One region of the Ochrobactrum sp. PL_is501 genome, then DNA from elsewhere that is predicted to be linked to it. Evidence: predicted binding sites of a transcription regulator. Region 1 holds the regulator's gene; each other region holds the start of a gene.
What was found. The regulator LexA, encoded in region 1, represses DNA repair genes until DNA is damaged. The targets are predictions, from matches to a motif close to TGTTCNNNNTGTGTTCNG.

Region 1 (4,705 bases):
TTGCATCGAACAGCATTGGAATCGCCGAAATCATAAGGCGGGCGGGCGGCAGCCCTGAGGATAAGGGGATTATTCCAGACGATCCAGCCAAGATTGAACAGGCGATAGCAGACAGCCTGCAAAGTGGCATCGACGTTCTGGTTACGATTGGCGGTGCGTCCGTCGGTGACCGGGATTTTGTGCACGGCGCGCTTCAAAAACTGGGAGTCGGTCTCGACTTCTGGAAAATAGCCATGAGGCCGGGCAAACCCCTGATGTATGGCCGCATCAGTGTGAAAGATAAAATTGTGCACGTCATAGGGTTGCCGGGTAATCCCGTCTCAAGCCTGGTCTGTGGCCTCGTATTTCTTCGTCCCCTTGTTGCCAAACTCGCTGGAACCAGTCTTGACGCCGACATCCGTCCGGCCAAGCTGGGCGTTACCCTGCCCGCTAACGATCATCGCCGCGATTATATTCGGGCAATAATCGAATCATCTCCGAATGGAACGCTGATCGCAAAGCCGTTTCCAGTTCAGGATTCGTCCATGCTTTCGGCCCTCGTCGGCTCGGATGCCCTAATCATCAGGGACGAGAACGCACCTACCGCCGCGATCGGTGATGATTGTCGTGTTCTTATGTTATAGAGCGGTCGTGCGCTCCCATTTTCAAATTACACGAGAAAAAACATATAACTAATTATAAAATATACATTATTTTTTGGACGCCACTTAAGGAACGCCGCGACCGGATCGGATACCGGCCTTCCATCCATTCTCGACGCAAATGTTAAGGATTTTAAAACCATTGCAGAACAAGACTGGAACATATAGTGTTCGTTCTGGTTTTGTTTTTCTCGATTCTTGGCCGGGAGGGTATCGCGCATGTTAACCCGCAAACAGCACGAGCTTCTGCTGTTCATTCACGAACGTCTGAAAGAGACGGGGATTCCCCCATCTTTCGATGAAATGAAGGAAGCGCTCGATCTGGCATCGAAATCGGGTATCCATCGTCTGATTACCGCTTTGGAGGAGCGTGGTTTTATCCGCCGCCTGCCGAACCGGGCACGTGCGCTCGAGGTCTTGCGTCTGCCAGATTCCATCGCTCCGGGGCTCAATGCGCAAAGGAAGTTTGCTCCCAGCGTTATCGAAGGTAGCCTGGGCAAAGCACCACCAGCCCCTCCATCATCGCGCCCCGCCCCTGCGGCTACCAATGACGATACATCTGCACCAGTTTCCGTGCCGGTCATGGGACGAATTGCTGCCGGTGTACCGATTTCCGCGATCCAGAATCAAACCCATTCCCTCAGCCTTCCGCCGGAAATGATTGGTGCAGGCGAGCATTACGCTCTCGAGGTCAAAGGGGATTCAATGATCGATGCTGGAATTTTTGACGGAGATACAGTCATTATCAAACGTGGCGATTCCGCAAATCCCGGTGAAATCGTTGTAGCGCTTGTCGATGACGAAGAAGCGACTTTGAAACGCTTTCGTCGCAAAGGAGCATCCATCGCGCTGGAAGCAGCCAATCCCGCCTATGAGACCCGAATCTTCGGCCCCGACCGTGTAAGGGTTCAAGGCAAGCTCGTTGGCTTGATCCGCCGCTATTAAAGTGTTGGCGCAAAATGCATAAAGCAAAAAGTTCGAGCAGATTGATCGGTCGTTTTTAGCTGACAGCGCTTAAGGGTCATTCGCAGCGATTTTCGTCATCGTCGACGTCTGCTGAACAGCTCCTTGAATTTCTGGCAGGCTGGGATTTTGGTTTGTATTCGCGTTCAGCCAAACCGCGAGCCGGGCGTGAATGGATGCGATGTAGATGCCAAGGACGGCTCGGCGTGTCGACTGCAAACCTTATCCGGTTGTCCTGTTGCAGAGTAGATATCGGTTGCCCCACCTCGGCTCTTGTTGTTTCGGGAGAAACTACGAGTAAAGCCTGGGAAACTCCGTTTTGTTCTGATGCTTTTCCGAGTCTTATCTCCACAGCTCCCTTTAACGCCAAATCACGTTTACTGATAATCAGGATAGTTGAACGACGGCACGAAGCTTCTTTACCGGGAATAGCGAGAATAACCACATCGCCAATATTGCAGGCTATCTCTCGCATTGCAGTGTCTGCCGTATAGGCAAGTATGCGTCCATCGCGCAAGCTGATCGTGCATAAACCATCTTCGCACTCGAACCGATTTCCATCGGTTCCTTCGTTATTCTTGCCTGTCGCCGGCGCGATAAACTCATCGACCAGATAGGCAGTTTTCCAATTGTCGGCTGTAAATTGCGAGGGGCGACTTCGATTGATTGCCAGCCTCCCATCAGCCAGTCGGACCCCCACCAGTTTGGCATCTTCCGATACCACGATGTCGGGAAAAGGCTCACTGACGAAAGCCACGAACCCAAGAACAATGAAAGGGAGCGCCAGCGCCTTCAGTCGCGTCGACAAAACGACACCCAGAACGAGCGCGATGGTCCAAACAACAAGCGTGAGAGAAGGCATGGCTCCCGGATTGCCGTCGGGTGACCATGTCGCCACGAAAGCAGCTATATGACGGACAGCAAAAATACCCCAGCCCATTATCTGTAAAGGCACCCAGTCCAGTCGCAATGGCATTAGCACAAGACCGAAGACGGCAAACGGCATTACGAGAAGAGCTATTACGGGTTCGGCGAGGACATTTCCTACCAAACCAAACGGCGCTGTGTTGTTGAAGTGATAAGCTGCAAAAATCCCGCTCGCCAGCCCGGCAATGAGGGACGTGCCCGCCGCCGCTGTGAGCAGCTTCAAGATTTTTCCGGCAAAACCAGGAACTGCCTTCCCGCGTTCTTCCGCGCCAAAACGCTTGCTCGCATTGCGTTCGCTCCACCAAGCATAGCCGGCAATCAACGCAGCCGTAGCCGAGAAAGACATTTGAAAACTCGGCCCCAATATTTCATGCGGCGAAATTGCAATCATAGCGACCGCTGCAATCGCCAGGTTACGCATACTGATGGCAGCACGGTCCACCAGCAATGCGCCAAGCATGACTGCGATCATCACGTAGCTTCGTTGTGCAGCGACATCAGCACCCGACATGGCAAGATAGAAGGTGCAGCTTAGCAAGGAGAGAAATGCCGCATACTTCTTCACCGGATGCCTTACGCTGAAAGCCGGAAATAGTGCGAAGAGAGACCGCAACGTCAGCATGACGACCCCTGCGGCAAGCGCCATGTGCAAGCCTGAGATCGACAGAATATGCGCAAGCCCCGCTTTACGCAGATCTTCATTCGTCTGCTCGCTGATCCCCGCGCGCGTGCCTGCTACGAGTGCCGCAGCGACACTACCGTCCTCACCGCCTATCACTTCCTCAATGCGTTCAGACACCTGAACACGCAGCATCGCAATCCACTGGGAAATTTCGGCGGTCAGTTCATCTGGCGGAGGAACCGTCGCAACTTTAGGCGTTCCGAGAAAGAAACCATTGGCGCCAATCCCATTGAAATAAGCATGAAATGAGAAATCATAATTGCCGGGACGAACCGGACCTGACGGTGTGCGCAATCGCGCGAAACCCGTCAGCCCACTGCCAATCGTCGTAGAGGCCGGAATATCCCTTGCATTGATGCGAATGCGTTTTGGTGGAAAACGAAGCTCTGGGCGTTCGGTCTGGAGCACATCCAGTGTTACTCGCCAACTGCCATTATCCTGATATTCCAGAGCAACAACCCGGCCTGTTACGCGTGTTGCGACATCTGAACCCAACATCGGCGTTGCACGGCGTTCCGTCTCCCATTTGGCGACTACAAGCCCCGCCACCAAAGCGATGCTCAATGTTATGCCTTGAGCTGCAACATAATACCGGCGCGCTGCACTCCTAAAGATGACGGCAATTGCAAGCATGGACAAAAGTGGTGTCCATTCAGGTTCGAATGAGAGCGTGAAATAAATGATCGCGCCAACACCGGCGAAAACTGGCAGCAAAAGAAAAAACAGGCCACGCCCGACTTCAGTTTCGATCGCGGCCCTGATCAGATTTTTCGCAATGGAAGGAATAGATAGAAGACGTTCACGCAGGAGGGATGCAGATGGCTTGACCAGTTTCGGATTTGCCGGAAATTCCTTTTCATTCTCTGGCCAGGCCTCTGGCAATAGTGTGCGCACAAAACCATCGGGCATGCTTCTGACAAGCGCCCGTTCGTTTGCATCGCTCGCCTCCCTGATGCCCGTCATGCCCCCGCCTGACCGCAAAAGTTAGCCCAAACCGCCTTGATACCCCAAAAGAACGACGGCACATCAGCACGAAAGGGATGCGAAACCCTTGCGCACATTGCTGCCTATGCTACATGAACCGCAGCCGAAATCGAGTGGGTTCACATCAAGAGCCTCGATTACCCTGCCGGGTATCTCCCGCAGGCTTCAGAATTCAAGTTTGCGCCAATGTCTCGGCATTCGCCGCTGTTCTCAAAAGGCGCATGACATAGTGGAGCTATCATGCCGAAACCGGTTGTAACCCGTTTTGCCCCCTCGCCCACGGGGTATCTGCACATTGGCGGCGCGCGTACTGCCTTGTTCAACTGGCTTTTTGCCAAGCACAATGGCGGCAAGATGCTGCTGCGCATTGAAGACACCGACCGGGAAAGGTCCACAGACGCAGCAACGGCTGCAATTCTTGATGGTCTGACCTGGCTGGGATTGGATTGGGACGGCGATGCCATCTCGCAGTTCGAGCGCGCACCTCGCCATCGCGAAGTTGCGGAAG
Region 2 (4,705 bases), on a different contig from region 1:
TTGTGAAATTTTTCCCATACGTTGCGATCAAAACAGCAATTTTTTCCCGTTTCTCTATCCACGATACTGCTCCGGATTGCAACGGAGGCTAAACTGATGGACCACGAGATCATTCTGAACGAGACCGGTGAAGCAGGGCTGCTTCAGACAGTCCCGCAGACACCCCGAAGCCCCGGTGCGGGCGAGATACGCATCCGCCACGAGGCAATCGGCGTGAATTTCGTCGACATCTATCACCGTACCGGCCTTTATCCGCTGCCGTCCTTTCCGGCTGTGCTCGGCGTCGAAGGCGCAGGCGTGGTGGAGGCCGTCGGATCGAGCGTAATTGATCTCAAGCCGGGTGACCGGGTGGCCTATGCAGGCCTCCCGGTGGGTGCCTATGCCTCGACCCGGCTTCTACCCGCCCAACGGGCCCTGATGCTGCCCAATACAATTTCCGCGCAGACGGCGGCAGCCACAATGCTGCGCGGTCTTACCACCCATATGCTTCTGACCGATACATTTCCCGTGGGCCCGGACACGGTCATGCTGGTGCATGCAGCCGCAGGCGGACTGGGTACTCTGTTGATCCGCTGGGGCAAGGCTCTCGGAGCAACGGTAATCGGCACAGTCAGTTCGGAAGAAAAGGCCGAAACGGCGCGCGAGAACGGCGTGGATCATGTGCTCGTTGGACGCGATTGTGATTTTATCACCGCTACCAAACGCCTTACGAACGGACAGGGGGTTCACGTCGCCTATGATGGCATCGGTGGAGAAACTCTGCCCAAAACCGCGCAATGCGTGCGCCATCTCGGAACTCTGGCGAGCATCGGTCAAGCCGGTGGAAGAATCTCCGAGGCAGTCATTGATGCACTTGGCAATCAAGCAGATCTTTCTTTCGTCCGGCCAAGCGTGATCGCTTACATCGACGATCTGGATAACTACCGAAACTCCGCTTCCAAGCTTTTCGACATCATGGAAAAGGGACTGACTGGAACGATTGGGGCAACCTATCCGCTAAGCGAGGCAGCACAGGCCCATCGCGCGCTGGAGACGGGAAAATCATCCGGAAGTTTGCTTTTGATCCCCTAGAGCGCTTCGGGTCTCAGTACGGAAAGGCGTAGTCCACACCGACCAAATAAAGCCCATAGGGCGGGGCAACCTGCCCGCAGGCCTTGCGGTCGCGCGCTTCGAGTGCAGCTTGCAAATCGTCCGCCGTCCAGCGACCAACGCCCACTTCCATCAGGCTGCCTGCAAATGACCTGACCTGATTGTGCAGGAAGGACCGCGCTGAAACGCGCATTTCTATCATGTCGCCATGGCGCGTCACATCCAGCCGGTCGAGCGTCTTGACCGGGCTTTTCGCCTGGCATTGCGTAGCGCGAAACGTCGTGAAATCGTGTTCGCCCAATAGCCGCTTCGCCGCTTCATGCATTGCATCGGCGTCAAGGCGCTTCTGCACCCACCATGCGCGCTGATAATCGATAGCCAGAGGCGCACGGCGATTGTGGATGCGATAGAGATAATGCCTGCTACGTGCTGAAAAACGGGCGTCGAATGTGTCGGTCGTCTTCTCGACATTCAATATGCTGACGCGCTCATCCGCCATGACCAGATGCGCATTCACCGCATCGCGCACCTTGCCCGCGTCCCAATCCTTGGCAAGATCGACATGGGCAACCTGCGCGGTGGCATGAACGCCCGCATCGGTACGGCCCGCAGCGCTCAATGTCAGGTCCTCGCCGCAGAACTTCTTGAACGCCAGCTCGATGGCATTCTGCACCGCATGGCCGTTTTCCTGCCGCTGCCAGCCGACATAGGGCGTGCCGTCATATTCGACAGTGAGCTTGTAGCGCGGCACCGCTTAGAGAACCTTCGTGACCTGTGCGCCACGCAGAAATTCCTGCGCAGGCAATGGCTTGCCGCCGGAACGCTGTAGCGTGACGAGCCGAACGGCACCCTCGCCGCAGGCTACCGTCAGCCGATCATCCAGCACCGCGCCCGGTTCGCCCCTGCCCTCGCCCAATGTGGAACGCTGCAATTTCACGCGCTCGACAGCGCCGTTGATTTCCATCTCGCACCATGCGCCCGGAAAAGGCGACAGGCCGCGAATGGTGTTGTGCACGTCCTTTGCAGGCTTCGACCAGTCGATCCGCGCCTCGGCCTTGTCGATCTTGGCGGCATAGGTGACGCCTTCCTCCGCCTGCGGCTGCAAGGCCAGGCTTTCACGCTCCAGCGCGCCCAGCGCGCGGATCATCAGGTCGGCCCCGATCATGCTCAGGCGATCATGCAGCTCGCCAGCCGTCATGTCCGGGGTGATGGCAACCTTTTCCGCCATGGCAACCGGCCCGGTATCGAGCCCTGCATCCATCTTCATGATCATCATGCCGGTTTCCGCATCGCCCGCCATGATGGCGCGCTGGATGGGAGCGGCACCACGCCAGCGCGGCAAAAGCGAGGCATGGCCATTATAGCAACCAAGACGCGGCGCATCGAGAATGGCCTGCGGCAGCAGCAGGCCATAAGCCACGACAATCGCGACATCGGCCTCGAGGCTTGCGAAAATCTCCTGCTCTTCCGCGTTTCTGAGGCTCTTGGGCGTGAACACCGGAATGCCGAACTGCTCGGCCTTCTCATGCACCGGCGACTTGGTCAGCTCCAGGCCTCTGCGGCCCGCCGGACGCGGCGGCTGCGTATAGACCGCGGCAACCTCGTAACCGTGACCGATAATGGCGGTGAGGATCGGCACGGAAAATTCCGGCGTCCCCATGAAAACGACACGCATTAAAGCACTTTCCCGGATACGCGCTGGCTGGCGAGCTTCTTGAACTTCTTGATGACCATATCGCGCTTCAGCTTGGAAATATGGTCGATGAAGAGCACGCCGTTCAGATGGTCGATCTCATGCTGCAGGCAAGTGGCCATCAGCCCGTCGGCTTCCATGGATTGCGGCTTGCCGTCGGCGTCGAAATACTCGACCTTGACCGTCGCGGGGCGCTCGACCTCGGCATAATAATCCGGGATTGAAAGACAGCCCTCTTCATAGGTGCCGCGCTCGTCGGAAGACTGCACGATCGTCGGATTGACGAAGACATGCGGCTCCTTCGGCTCGCCTTCCTTGGCGAGATCGATGACAAGCATGCGGATCGGTTCACCCACCTGAATGGCGGCAAGGCCAATGCCCGGCGCATCATACATGGTATCGAACATATCGCCGGCAAATTTGCGCAGCTGGTCGTCAAAGCGTTCCACAGGCGCGGAAACCTGACGCAGGACGGGATCGGGAAGGATGACAAGCGGTTTTACAGACATGCGCTTCACGTAATCGCTCGCATGGGAATCGTCAATTACACTTTGCAAAATGTTCCCGTTTTGATCTCATCAAGGCGATACGAATCAGCTAAGCTCTTCCCATGGAAAACCAAAATCTCTTGAATGAGCCGCTTCTGCAGCTCGGCGCCACATCCTTCACGCTCGGCAATATCCTGCTGGCGGGCATTGTCGTGCTGGTGCTGTGCCTCTGCCTTTTTCTGATCGCGGCGGCGCGTTCCGCCCGGCTTCGCGCAGTGGCGGAAGCGCAGGCCGAGGACCGCGCCCGCGACGCGGAATATCGCATGGCGGAAATCCTGAAAGCCCAGGCAGAAATGCAGGGTCGCATGCAGACCATGGCGGAAGTATTCGGCTCACGGCAGGCGGAATTGAACCAGTCGATCCGCGAGCGGCTCGACGGCATGACGCATCGCATCGGCCAGACCATGACCGAGCAGACCCGCTCGACGCATGAGAACCTTGCCAAATTGCAGGAGCGCCTCGCGGTCATCGACACGGCGCAGAACAATATCCAGTCGCTCGCCGGTCAGGTGGTGCAATTGCAGGCGATCCTCGCAAACAAGCAGACGCGCGGCGCTTTCGGCCAGTCGCGGATGGAGGCGATCATCGCCGACGGCCTTCCACAGGGCGCCTATGAGTTTCAGGCAACGCTTTCCAACAGCACCCGGCCCGATTGCCTTGTGCGGATGCCCAACAACGCGCCCTCGCTGGTGATCGACGCGAAATTCCCGCTCGAAGCGTGGAATGCCATGCGCGAGACCGAACAGCCGGAGGCGCGCAAGACAGCGGTCGCGCAATTCCGCCGCGACATGGAAATTCATATCAAGGACGTGTCCGACAAATATCTGATCCCCGGCGAAACGCAGGACACCGCCTTCCTGTTCGTGCCGTCGGAATCGATCTTCGCCGATATTCACGAGCATTTCGAGGCGCTGATCCAGCGCGCGCACCGGGCGCGGGTGGTCATCGTCTCGCCGTCGCTGCTGATGCTGTCCATTCAGGTCATTCAGGCAATCTTGAAGGATGCGCGCATGCGCGAGCAGGCGCATGTCATTCAGGGCGAAGTGATCCGGCTGATGGAAGATGTGGGTCGCCTGGACGAGCGCGTGCGCAAGCTGCAAACGCATTTCGCGCAGGCCAACAAGGATATTGACGATATTCTGGTCTCTTCCAGCAAGGTAACGAAACGCGGCGCGAAGATCGAGGCACTGGAGTTCGGCCCTGCGCCCACGGAGGAACCTTCGCGCCCACAGGCCAGACCGACCGAACCGGGTCAGCTACGCCTGCGCGTAGTGGATGAGGATTGATCCTGTTTTCCCTCGCCCTTCGAGACGGTGCTACGCACCTCCTCAGGATGAGGGAATTGCGTATCCACTCACCTTCACAAAATCAGTGC
Region 3 (4,705 bases), on a different contig from region 1:
CAAATTTGTTTCTCAGCCGGTCAACGGCATTTTCGGCGACGGCGCGTTTGGTGGCTTGAGCGTCTACGAGATCGGGAGGATCAGCGCGATCGCTTGAAGAAAGTTCGCTAACCCCGATTCCAAGCAGACGAAATCGCGTTCCATCCAATTCCTTTTCAAGGAGTTGCAATCCATGTCGAAAGATTCTGTCTGCGAGCTGGGTTGGATCGGAAAGCTGGCGATTGCGCGTACGCGACTTGAAGTCATGTGTTTTCAGCTTCAGAACGACAGTGAGCCCGGCTATTTCACTTGCTTTCAGTCGTCGCGAGACTTTTTCGGAGAGTGCGCGAAGAATCGGCACGAGATCGCGAGCTTCCGAGAGGTCTTTATTGAAGGTTGTCTCTGCGGAGACGCTTTTCATATCGTGATCCGGCTCAACCTTGCGGCTGTCCTGTCCACGGGACAGGCGGTAGAGACGCTGTCCCATGGTGCCATAGGCCTTCATAAGCGCAGTTTCTTCCATCGTCTGCAATTGGCCAATAGACCGGATGCCGTCGCTTTCCAGCTTGGCTGCAAAGGCTTTGCCGACCCCCCATATCGTGCTGACGGATCGATCCCGCAAGAAAGCCAATGCCTCCGCTTCGCCAATAACCGAGAAGCCGCGGGGCTTTTCGATATCTGATGCAACCTTGGCCAGAAATTTGCAGTAGGATAGCCCTATCGAGGCAGAGATGCCGATTTCGTCTTCCACCCGCTTGGTGAAGCGGGCGAGAACAATGGCAGGCGGCGCTTTATGCAAACGCTCAGTGCCGCTGAGATCCAGAAAAGCTTCGTCAATGGACAAAGGTTCGACGAGTGGTGTCAGGTCACGCATCATCTGCCGCACTTCGCGGCCAACACGAACATATTTTTCCATGTTCGGCTTGATGACGACCGCATTCGGACACAGTTCAAGCGCCTTGAACATGGGCATTGCAGATCGCACGCCGTGAATACGGGCGAGATAGCAAGCGGTGGACACGACACCTCGCTTTCCACCGCCGATGATGAGTGGCTTGTCCCGGAGTTCCGGATTATCCCGCTTTTCAACCGAGGCGTAAAACGCGTCGCAATCAATGTGAGCGAGGGAGAGTTTATAAAGCTCCTTATGGCGAAGAAGCCGCGGGCTGCCGCATGCATGGCAGCGCCTGACGGTGTCAGATTTCTGCGGCGCGAGGCAATCGCGGCATACACCTTTTTCCGGACTGTTGGGTGCGATGGTGTCAGCCATGAGGACGAACCGTCTGATGAACATAAAAGGAACATCCTTTTATAGCATCGAAAGCCCGAAGTGCCATGGGGATATATGACCTGCGGGGTCTTACACTTGACATTGCCGGGAATATCACCAAGTTTAGCAGCATGAACAGCCATTTTGCATCCATACTCCATCGGGTTCATCCGATCACGGGATAGCTACCCTCGAGTTCTGCCTAGCGCAGGGGAACTCCGGGGGGATGGTTCGCCGCTTTTTAAAAAAAAGCGGAATTAAGATAAGCGCTTTCACCAAAAATCAATCTGAACAGTTTCGTGCCGGAACGGCGCGGAGTTTTATTACCTTTCAACAGCAGTGAGCACTCGCCATGAGCGGAAAGAATCGCAAGAAGCCCAATATTGTCGTCAGCGAAGTCGACTATGAACGCCTGATGGGGTTGGCCAACAATGTTTCGGAGCGTCTGGAAGAGATCGCCGAGGAACTGATGGCCGAGCTTGACCGTGCAAAAGTCGTGCCTGCGAAGCGCTTGCCGCAGGATATGATTCGCATGGGCTCCACTGTGGAGTTTCGCTCCAAAGACGGGCAGGATCGCCGGGTAACGCTCGTATATCCAGGCGAAGCGGATATTGCGCAGGGCAAGATTTCGATTCTCACGCCCATCGGTACTGCGCTGATCGGTCTCGCCCCGGGCCAGTCGATTTCCTGGACGGCGCGCGATGGCAAGCAGCACGAATTGAACGTTATATCGGTTTCGAACGAAGTTGAAGTTGCTACGGCAACTCCCGCTGCTGAATAACCAACAAGAAAGCCCGGCTTGGCCGGGCTTTGCCGTGGGGTTTTGGACCCTGCTTCTAAAGATGCTGGTTCTGCCCGCCCGGCAGGCAGGACAGGGCTTTCTCGATTGTGGACGGATCGCGGCCTGCATCCTCGCAATAGCGCAGCAATGTCGGTTCGTGGGCCAGGAAAAATTGCAGGACGCCGGCGAGAAAGCCGGGTTCGCGAGCTGCCTGACGGATCGACGTAGCCTCTATGCCTGTCAGAGCGAGAAAGCGAGGCAGCAGATCCTTGTCTTGCGCCAGCCACGCCAACGCTTCAATGGCGATCGCTTCCGCATCCGCCTGGCTCATCAGCGTTTTCATGTGGTTTCTCCGCTTTTTCGGTTGCTTCGCCGAATGTGTAACGGTCGCTCTGCCGAGGAACAACGGAATTATTTGCCTTTCATCAATGAAATGAGGTTAAACTATTTGCAGTCTGAAAGGTGGGGGCTTTCTGGGGGTGTATCTCAGTCCATTAGTCGATAAAGAGATCGAGCAAATGCCAGGCTGCTGTAGGGAATAAGACCAAGGAATAGTCGATGCCGAAAAGCGTGATGATTGTCGAAGACAACGAACTCAATATGAAGTTGTTTCGCGATCTTATCGAATCCAGCGGATACGAGACCATTCGGACAAGAAACGGACTTGAGGCGCTAGACCTTGCGCGTGAGCATCGCCCCGATCTGATTCTCATGGACATTCAGCTTCCCGAAGTGTCAGGGCTGGAAGTCACGAAATGGCTGAAGGATGATGATGAGCTTCGGCATATTCCGGTTATCGCCGTAACGGCATTTGCCATGAAGGGCGACGAGGAACGTATTCGGCAGGGCGGCTGTGAGGCCTATATATCCAAGCCAATATCCGTGCCCCGCTTTATAGAAACAATAAAATCCTATTTGGGCGACGCTTAGCGAAGATTGGGGCGAGGGGCATCATGACTGCACGAATTCTCGTCGTTGACGATGTGGATTCCAATGTAAAGCTCCTCGAGGCGAGGCTCCTCTCCGAATATTATGAGGTCGTAACGGCCTATAGTGGGCCTGAAGCCATAGAAATTTGTCTGGGTGGCCAGATCGACGTTGTCCTGCTCGACATATTGATGCCGGATATGGACGGTTTTGAAGTATGTCGCCGCTTAAAGGACGATCCTCGTACAGCGAATATTCCTGTCGTCATGGTAACGTCGCTCAATGGCGCCGAGGACAAGATTCGGGGTCTCGAAGCTGGCGCCGACGACTTCCTTTCCAAACCTGTCAGTGATCTTCAGCTTATATCGCGTGTAAAGAGCCTGGCTCGCCTGAAATTGGTCTCTGACGAGCTTTTTCAACGAACAGGTACAGTCGCGGATGCTGAAGTGGAAACGCTCCTGGCGAGCAAGATGGGCGGGAATTATGTCGATAAGGATGAAGTAGCCCGGATTCTCGTCGTTGATGAGGATGAACTCGCCGCGGCGCGCCTTCGCCTCATTCTGGGCGAGGTTTATCGCGTCGACGTAGCCAGTGACGCCAATACGGCTCTGATACGTGCGATCGATACCGATTACGATAGCATCGTTGTTTCAGCCAATTTCACTTATTATGATCCGTTGCGTCTGTGCTCGCAGTTACGAACCATAGAGCGCACACGGCTGGTGCCGATCATTCTCGTCGTTCGGGAGGACGAGGGGGCGCTTGTGGTGCGTGCGCTGGAATTGGGTGTAAACGACTATCTCATGCGTCCGCTGGAAAAGCTGGAGTTGTTTGCGCGCCTGCGGACCCAGATCAAGCGGAAGTGCTATAACGATCTTTTGCGGCAAAGCCTCAATCGCACCATCACCATGGCGGTGACGGACAGTTTGACGGGGCTGCATAACCGGCGTTACCTCGATATGCATATGCCCGTCCTACTGACACGAGCGATGGGGCGCGAGCGGCCGTTGTCTGTTATTATGCTCGATTTCGATCACTTCAAATGCGTCAACGATCAATATGGGCATGATGCGGGTGATGATGTTCTTCGCGAGTTTGCAGCACGGCTGCGAAAGAATATTCGCGCTATGGATCTTATGTGCCGCTATGGCGGGGAGGAGTTCGTTCTGGTGCTTCCAGACAGCGATGTGGAGGCCGCAAGGGCTGTCGCAGAGCGGATACGAACTGCCGTGTCGAAAACACCCTTTGCTGTTACCAATGGCAAGCACAAGGTTAATCTGACAATCAGCATGGGCATTGCAGGGCTGAGGCTGATGGGGGACAGCGCCGAGGCACTTTTTTCCCGGACGGATGCCGCGCTCTATCAGGCAAAGAAAGATGGCCGCAACCGCATCGTCTCCTCAGCCGCCTGAGGGGTGAAAGGCGAAGAAAACAAAAAGCCGTCTCGAGGGAGACGGCTTTTGATTTCAATCGTCTTGTCGATGACGACTGGAAACGAATTACTTGATCTTCGTTTCCTTGAACTCGACGTGCTTGCGCGCAATCGGGTCGTACTTGGTCTTTGTCATCTTTTCCGTCATCGTGCGGCTGTTCTTCTTCGTTACGTAGAAGAAGCCGGTGTCAGCGGTCGACAAAAGCTTGATCTTGATCGTCGTAGCCTTGGCCATATCGAATTACCTGCTCTGTATCTTTGCCGGAGCATGATCTTGCCGAAAACCGGTTCCCAATCTTCGGGATCATGCTCAATG

Region 2: the regulator LexA is predicted to act here: its motif matches at 3,342-3,359, upstream of def (peptide deformylase).
Region 3: the regulator LexA is predicted to act here: its motif matches at 1,266-1,283, upstream of AC0TOF_RS13010 (DNA polymerase IV).

Annotation. Positions count from the first base shown of each region.
Region 1 covers NZ_JBVPGR010000037.1:75,770-80,474, reverse strand. Annotated here, with positions in the region: gene AC0TOF_RS16325 (molybdopterin molybdotransferase MoeA) at 1-623, shown strand, start outside; gene lexA (transcriptional repressor LexA) at 861-1,586, shown strand; gene AC0TOF_RS16315 (ComEC/Rec2 family competence protein) at 1,663-4,176, opposite strand; gene gltX (glutamate--tRNA ligase) at 4,438-4,705, shown strand, end outside.
Region 2 covers NZ_JBVPGR010000040.1:505,926-510,630, forward strand. Annotated here, with positions in the region: gene AC0TOF_RS21910 (LysR family transcriptional regulator) at 1-1, opposite strand, end outside; gene AC0TOF_RS21915 (quinone oxidoreductase family protein) at 97-1,071, shown strand; gene truA (tRNA pseudouridine(38-40) synthase TruA) at 1,085-1,840, opposite strand; gene fmt (methionyl-tRNA formyltransferase) at 1,844-2,764, opposite strand; gene def (peptide deformylase) at 2,764-3,291, opposite strand; gene AC0TOF_RS21935 (DNA recombination protein RmuC) at 3,393-4,616, shown strand.
Region 3 covers NZ_JBVPGR010000035.1:356,976-361,680, forward strand. Annotated here, with positions in the region: gene AC0TOF_RS13010 (DNA polymerase IV) at 1-1,249, opposite strand, end outside; gene rnk (nucleoside diphosphate kinase regulator) at 1,602-2,030, shown strand; gene AC0TOF_RS13020 (DUF3572 domain-containing protein) at 2,086-2,373, opposite strand; gene AC0TOF_RS13025 (response regulator) at 2,589-2,960, shown strand; gene AC0TOF_RS13030 (PleD family two-component system response regulator) at 2,984-4,369, shown strand; gene rpmG (50S ribosomal protein L33) at 4,457-4,624, opposite strand.